One region of the Comamonas flocculans genome, then DNA from elsewhere that is predicted to be linked to it. Evidence: predicted binding sites of a transcription regulator. Region 1 holds the regulator's gene; the other holds the start of a gene.
What was found. Region 1 encodes FliA, which starts transcription of late flagellar genes. Its sites were predicted from a motif close to CTAAAGTTTNNNNNNNNNNNGCCGNTA; they were not measured.
Positions count from the first base shown of each region.

Region 2: the regulator FliA is predicted to act here: its motif matches at 2,092-2,118, upstream of FOZ74_RS01935 (DUF5610 domain-containing protein).

Region 1 is NZ_CP042344.1:1,191,616-1,195,007, reverse strand. Features, by position in the region: gene flhF (flagellar biosynthesis GTPase FlhF) at 1-512, shown strand, start outside; gene FOZ74_RS05885 (hypothetical protein) at 502-1,269, shown strand; gene FOZ74_RS05880 (RNA polymerase sigma factor FliA) at 1,282-2,007, shown strand; gene FOZ74_RS05875 (hypothetical protein) at 2,106-2,456, opposite strand; gene flgM (flagellar biosynthesis anti-sigma factor FlgM) at 2,506-2,844, opposite strand; gene flgA (flagellar basal body P-ring formation chaperone FlgA) at 2,947-3,392, opposite strand, start outside.
Region 2 is NZ_CP042344.1:371,085-374,476, reverse strand. Features, by position in the region: gene FOZ74_RS16225 (TrmH family RNA methyltransferase) at 1-571, shown strand, start outside; gene FOZ74_RS01945 (DoxX family protein) at 645-1,016, shown strand; gene FOZ74_RS01940 (oxidoreductase) at 1,056-1,904, shown strand; gene FOZ74_RS01935 (DUF5610 domain-containing protein) at 2,156-2,785, shown strand; gene FOZ74_RS01930 (hypothetical protein) at 2,855-3,392, opposite strand, start outside.

The DNA.
Region 1 (3,392 bases):
TCGGCGTCGTCGCCCACCTGGCGCACGACCGCGCGGCGCTGCAGGATCTGCTCGGCCTGCTCTCTTCCAAGAAGATGGTGCTGATCGACACCACCGGCGCCGCGCCGCGCGACCCGCGCCTGCAGGAGATGCTGCAGGTGCTGGACCTGCCCGATGTCAACCGCCTGCTGGTGCTCAACGCCTGCAGCCACGGCGACACCTTCGATGACGTGCTCACCGGCTTCAAGAGCAGCGGCACGCAGCAGGCCATCCTCTCCAAGACCGACGAGGCGGTGAAGCTCGGCCCGGCGATCGACGCGCTGGTGCGTCACCAGATGGTGCTGCGTGGCGTCACCTGCGGCCAGCGCGTGCCCGAGGACTGGGAGGCAGCCGATGCGCGCCAGCTCGTGGCCGCATCCATGCGCAGTTCGGTCAAGTCGGCCTTCGATCCGCGCGAGATCGAGCTCAACTACTTCTTCACCCAGGCCCCGTCCGGCCTGGCCGAAGAGGCGGAGCTCGCGGATGTGGCCTGAGACGCACCAGGCGGCCGGTCTGCTCGGCTTCGCGCGTGCGCCCGGCGTGCGCCTGATCCCCGTGCTCAGCCACCCCGAGGCGACGCTGGAGCTGGAGGTGCTGTGGCAGCTCGCCCTGCGCCTGCAGCAGCTCGGCCATGCCACGCTGGTGCTGGATGCCACCTCGACCGAGCATGGCGCCGAACCCGGCCTGCTGCAGTGGCTGCATGCCGGCGCCGGAGTCCGCCCCGACCCCGCGGGCCAGCCCGTGGTGGCCGCAGCCGCGCACGGCCTGCAGGCGCTGCGGCGGCAGCCCGGCGGTGATGCGCTGGCGCTGCTCGAACCCCTGCTGCGCCCCTTTGCCGCGGTACTGCTCCATGCCCCGCCGGCGGACGTGGCGGCGCTGCTGGGCGCGCGCGGTGCAACGGCCCTGGTGCTGAACGTGCCGGGCGACGCGGCGGTGCTGCGCAGCTATGCGCTGCTCAAGCAGATGGCCGCCTTGCCCGGCCTGGACGCCAGCCTGGCCACGGTGATGGCGGCACCCGCGCAGGCAGAGCGGGCCCAGCGCAGCCTGCAGGCGCTGCGCGAAGGCTGCGCGCGCTGGCTGGGCGCCAGCCCGCGCGCGGTGCTGGTCAACGGCGCGGACGCGCAGGCGCTGGGTGCGCTGGCGCTGCGCCTGATGGAGCAGGCCTGTACCCTCGCGCCGCAGGCCCCGCGCCGCGCCGTCGCCCAGGGTGGCAGCGCCGTGATAACGCGCTACCATGGCCTTTCCGTGTAGCGACTTTGCATGATGTATACCGCCAAGGGCCAGCTCGACCGTGATGCGCTGTTTCGCCAGCACGTCGGGCTGGTGCAGCGCATTGCGCACCACATGATCGCCAAGCTGCCCCCGAACGTGGAGGTGGACGACCTGATCCAGGTCGGCCTGATCGGCCTGAGCGATGCGCTCACCCGCTACGAGGTGACCCAGGGCGTGCAGTTCGAGACCTTCGCCAGTCAGCGCATCCGCGGCGCCATGCTCGACGAGCTGCGCGACAACGACTGGATGAGCCGCAGCTCGCGCAAGAGCCAGAAGGACATCGAACGCGCGGTGCAGCGCGCCGAGCAGCGCCTGGGGCGCACGCCGCTGGAGTCCGAGATCGCCGGGGAGCTCGGCATGGAGCTGGCCGACTACCAGTCGCTGCTGGGCCGGGTGCGCGGCGCGCAGCTCGTCTACCTGGAGGACATGGGCCACGGCGGCGACGAGGACGGCGCGGGCGAGGGTTTCCTCGAGCGCAACGTGGCCGACGAGGGCGCGGACCCGGTGGCGCTGCTGCGCGACCAGGGCATACGCAGCGCGCTGGTGGCCGCCATCGGGCAACTGCCCGAGCGCGAGCAGTTCATCATGGGCATGTACTACGAAGAGGACATGAACCTCAAGGAAATCGCCGCGGTGCTGGGCGTGACCGAGTCGCGCGTATGCCAGTTGCACAGCCAGGCGATTGCGCGCCTGCGCACCAAGATGCGCGGGCATTGAGCGCCGCCGCACCCGCCCTGCAGCGGCGGATGTGCTATTATAATACTAGCTTTCAGCGCTTGCCCAGCAAGCGTTTGGGCTGTATCTGGTTCAAATTTTCAGGAGAGTGAGCGCCAGGCCTGCGCCTTGCCGCTGGCGCCTGGCCCGTAGGTGAGCTCCTGCGTGTGCGGCAGCAGCGAGGCGGCCTGCTGCGCGGTGATCGCCAGCACGCGGGCCAGCTGCTCGCGCGTGCTTGCCAGGCGCGCGCCGACCGCATGCAGGCGCCGCGCGGCGTCCGGTGGCCAGGCGGCGGGTGTGCCGTCCAGCGCGTCGGCGCAGGCGGTCATGGCCTGGCGCAGCGCGTGGGCGCGCTGCTCCAGCATGTGCGGGGGTGAAGCGGGGTCCGCCAGCGCGGCCTGCAACTCGGCCAGCGCGGCTTCGAGGGTGTCCAGGGCAGGGGCGGGGACCATGCCTAAGGGGTGGGTGTGCGCGGGGTGCGGACCCCGGTGCGGGCGGGCATCAGTGGCTGCGTTGCTGCTGCGCGCGCGAGAGGGTTTCGTAGGCGTTTTCCAGCATCTTGTCGGCCACGGCCTCGGCGTTGACGCGGTAGCTGCCGTTGCTGATGGCGGTCTTGATCGCATCCACCTTCTCGGCGTTGAAGTCGGCGTTGGCGCGGCCCACGGCGGCGCCGCGCACGTTGTGCGACAGCGTGACCGGCACGCCCGCCGCCGCTGCGCGCGAGGCCGAGCGCGGCGCGGCCTCGCCTGCCGGTGCGGCGGCGGCCGGCTTGGCCTGCTGCTTGTTGGCCGCGGCACGCGCCAAGGCCTGGGCGGGGTCTGCGTGGTTGTCGATTTTCATGTCACTCTCCGCCGGCCCCGAACCAGGTGCGGGGCCTCTAGGCAGATTAACGGCAGTTGGGGCGCAAGCTTGAGCGTGCGCCGCAAAAAAACGGGTTTCGCATCATAAAGCGGCTTCAATTGTTCCGTCGGCATTCACGATGCCGGTAATCATCTTGCCATTGGTCATGCGGATGCGCACATTTTGCCCGGCCGAGCCGGCCATCATCGCCTGGCCCGACGAGGTGACGGCATAGCCCGGGCCCTGCACCCGCACCTGCACCGGGTTGCCCGCCTTGAACAGGTGGGGCGCGCGCACCATGTGCTGGCGCAGCGTCTGGCCGGCCACGAGCTGGCGCGCGGCCACCTGGCCCAGCCAGGCCTCGCGGCTCGCCACCACGGCGGCGGGCTCGGCCGCCCAGTCCACCTCGGCCTGCACCGCGTCGGCTTCGGTGAGCGCATGGCCGGTGGCGACGTTGCCGGTCAGCACCCAGGCCGGGCCGTAGGCCTGCACCGTCAGCGGCAGAAAGACGTTCCAGCGGGTTTCGCCTTCCAGGCAGCGCAGCCCCA
Region 2 (3,392 bases), 820 kb from region 1:
AGCGCTGACAGCTATCAAGACAGTAGTCGTCCCCGACGTCCTCTGGCGCGAATTCACCGCGCTCGAATCGCCCGCAGGCATGGGCTACGTCCTCGGCCTGCCCGAGGCCCCCGCGCTGCTGCCCGGCGCTCCCACCGTGGTGCTGGACCGCGTGCAGGACGCGGGCAACGTCGGCTCCATCCTGCGCAGCAGCGCGGCTTTTGGCTTCACGCAGATCGCGGCGCTCAAGGGCACGGCGCTGCTGTGGTCGCCCAAGGTGCTGCGCGCGGGCATGGGCGCGCACTTTGCGCTGCGGCTGGTGGAAGGGCTGGAGCTGGCCGCGCTGGATGCGCTTGCCGTGCCCTTGCTTGCCACCAGCTCGCACCAGGGCGAATGGCTGCACCGCGCCCGCCTGCCCTGGCCCTGCGGCTGGCTGCTGGGGCATGAAGGGCAGGGCGTCTCGCCCGCGCTGCAGGCGCGCGCGGCCTGCCACATCCGCATCGCCCAGCCCGGCGGCGAGGAGTCGCTCAACGTCGCCGCCGCCGCGGCCATCTGCCTGCACGCCAGCGCGGCGCTGCAGGCCGGCGCGTAAGCCCCTACACTGCACCTTCGCCTGCCGCTTCGGGGTTCTTGTGGCGGCGGCCGTCGGCCCGAAAGGAGTTCGCATGCCTGTGAATGCTTCCACCCTGCGCCCCTATGCGCTGGCGCTGCTGCGCGTGACGGCGGCCTACATGTTCTTCCTGCACGGCGCGATGAAGCTGCTGGGCGGCGTGCCCTGGGTCTCGCTGCAGGGCCTGGCGATGGGGCTGGAGCTGGTGGGGGGCGCGCTGCTGGTGCTCGGCCTGTTCGTGCGGCCCGTGGCTTTCATTCTTTCGGGTGAAATGGCCTTCGCCTACTTCATCGCGCACGCCTCGGCCAGCAACTTCTGGCTGCCGCTCAAGAACCACGGCGAATCGGCCGCGCTGTTCTGCTTCATCTTCCTGTACCTGGCCGCGGCGGGCGGGGGCGCGTTCGCGCTCGACGGGCGCCGCCGCTGAGGGCCGGGACCGGGCGCACTCGCACCGCTGAAGGCAGACATGGCCCCGGCCATCGCCACCCCCATCTGGTTCATCACCGGCTGCTCCAGCGGCCTGGGGCGCGCCGCGGCCGAAGAGGTGCTGGCACGCGGCTGGCGCGCCGCCGTCACCGCGCGCCGCGTCGAGAGCATCGAGCCGCTGGCCCGCAAATACCCCGAGGCCGCGCTCGCCCTCACGCTGGACGTCACCCGGCCGGCGCAGATCAGCGCCGCCGTGGCCGCGGCCGAGCGGCGCTTCGGCGGCATCGACGTGCTGCTGAACAACGCCGGCTATGGCTACCAGGCCTCGGTCGAAGAGGGCGAGGAGGCGCAGATCCGCGCGCTGTTCGACGCCAACGTCTTCGGCCTGTTCGCGCTCACGCGCGCGGTGCTGCCGCTGATGCGCCGCCAGCGCCGCGGCCATGTGTTCAACATCAGCTCGGTGTCCGGCCTCTCGGGCTTTGCCGCCTCGGGCTATTACGCGGCCAGCAAGCATGCGGTGGAGGGCTGGGCCGATTCGCTGGCGGTGGAATGCAACCCGCTGGGCATCCGCGTCACCTGTGTCGAGCCGGGGCCGTTTCGCACCGACTGGGCCGGGCGCTCGCTGCAGCGCACGCCCAGCGCCATCGCCGACTATGCCGACAGCGTGGGCGCGCGCATGCGCCAGACCGAAGGCTACAGCGGCAAGCAGCCGGGCGACCCGCGCCGCGCCGCGCGCCTCATTGCCGAGCTCAGCCAGCACGCCCAGCCGCCGCGCAACATCGCGCTGGGCGCGCGCGCGGTGCAGATGGGTGCGCTGCGCCTGAAGGCCAAGCTGGCGGACATCGAGCGCTGGGCGCCCGAGGGCCTGCGCACCGACTACGAGGACTGATGCGGCGGGGCCGCCAGGCCCGCCGCTGCCCGGGCAGCCGCCGCCGGCGCAGGCGCCAGAGCGGGCAGCGCGCTCGGTGTCGGGTATCCGGCGCTGGAGACCGGCAGGCGCCTGCGCGGCGGCCTGAAAAGGCGTGCGGGCGCGCACCATGGCGGAAACGCGAAGGCGGCCCTGCCACGGATCGGCCCTCAAGAAAGCCGGAAAAGCGCCGATAACACAGGCTAGTTCCGTCGTTCAGCTGGAGTCTTGCCATGGCCACCCTTTCCGCCCTCGGCGCGGCAGCGGCGCAGCCCGTGCCCGCCAACCGCCTGCCGTCCGCCGCATCCGACACGCCGCCGGCCGCCGCCGGGCCCGCGGCCGATGCCGCGCCCCGGGACCAGCGCGCGCGCCTGAACGCGCAGATCCTGCAGGCCTCGCTGGAGGTTTCGCTCAAGGCGGGCGACGACGCCACCGCGCTGCTCTACCGCAGCGCGATCGACCGCATCAACGAACTGCTCGCGCCCGAATTCGGCCCCGGCGCACTGCAGGCCGCCTCGGCGCAGGACCACAGCCCCGCGGCCACCGCCGGGCGCATCGTCGCGCTGTCCACCGCCTTCTTCGACCGCTACGCCGCGCAGCACGCGGGCGAAGACCCCGAGGCCGTGGTGCGCAACTTCATGAAGCTGATCCGCTCCGGTTTCGAGCAAGGCTATGGCGAAGCCCGGGACATCCTGAGCGGCCTGGGCGTGATGGACGAGGGCAGCGCTATCGCCGAGGGCGTGCAACAGACCTACGCGCTGGTGCAACAGGGCTATGACGACTTTCTGGCCAGCCGCCTGGCCGCGCTGAACGGTGGCACTGCGGCAGGCGAAGCGCCCGATGCCGCCAGAAGCGCCCCGTAGCCCGCGGCGGTGCGGCGGTAGATTTCAAGTAAAAACGGCTTTTAGCCCATGGTGGGCAAGCGCTTGCAGCTACGGTTGTCGTAGCATTTTGCCGTGGCGGTGCGGTGCGGCTTCGCAGGGCTGGCCGTCGCCGCGCAGGCGCTGCATGGCCCAGTCGGCCTGCGCTTCCTGCTCGTGCAGCGCGGCCCACTGCGCGGAAGGCGGAACGCGCGCGTCCAGCAGATACAGGCACCATGGCGCGCCCCGGGCCTGCAGCAGAACCGGTGCGTCGCTCGCAACGGGCAGGCGCTCAGACCCGTGCTGCGCCCACCAACGCCCCTGCGCCAGTTGCAGCCGCCAGCCGCCCGAAAGCGGCTGTCCTGAGCGGGTGCCGCTGCCCAGCACCAGCCAGGCGTGGTCCTCGCCCGCGCGGGTGAACTCCAGCCGCGCCACCGGCCCCGCTGGCAGCTGCCGCAGTTCGCCGCGCAGCTGCTGCGGCCCCAGCCGCTGCGCCAGCTCGGCCGGCCAGGGCTGGATGCGCAGCGCGCCGGCGCTGCCCAGCGGCAGCAGCATGCGCTGCCCGTCCAGCTGCGGCTGCACCGGCGCTGCCTGCAGCGGCTCGCCCGCG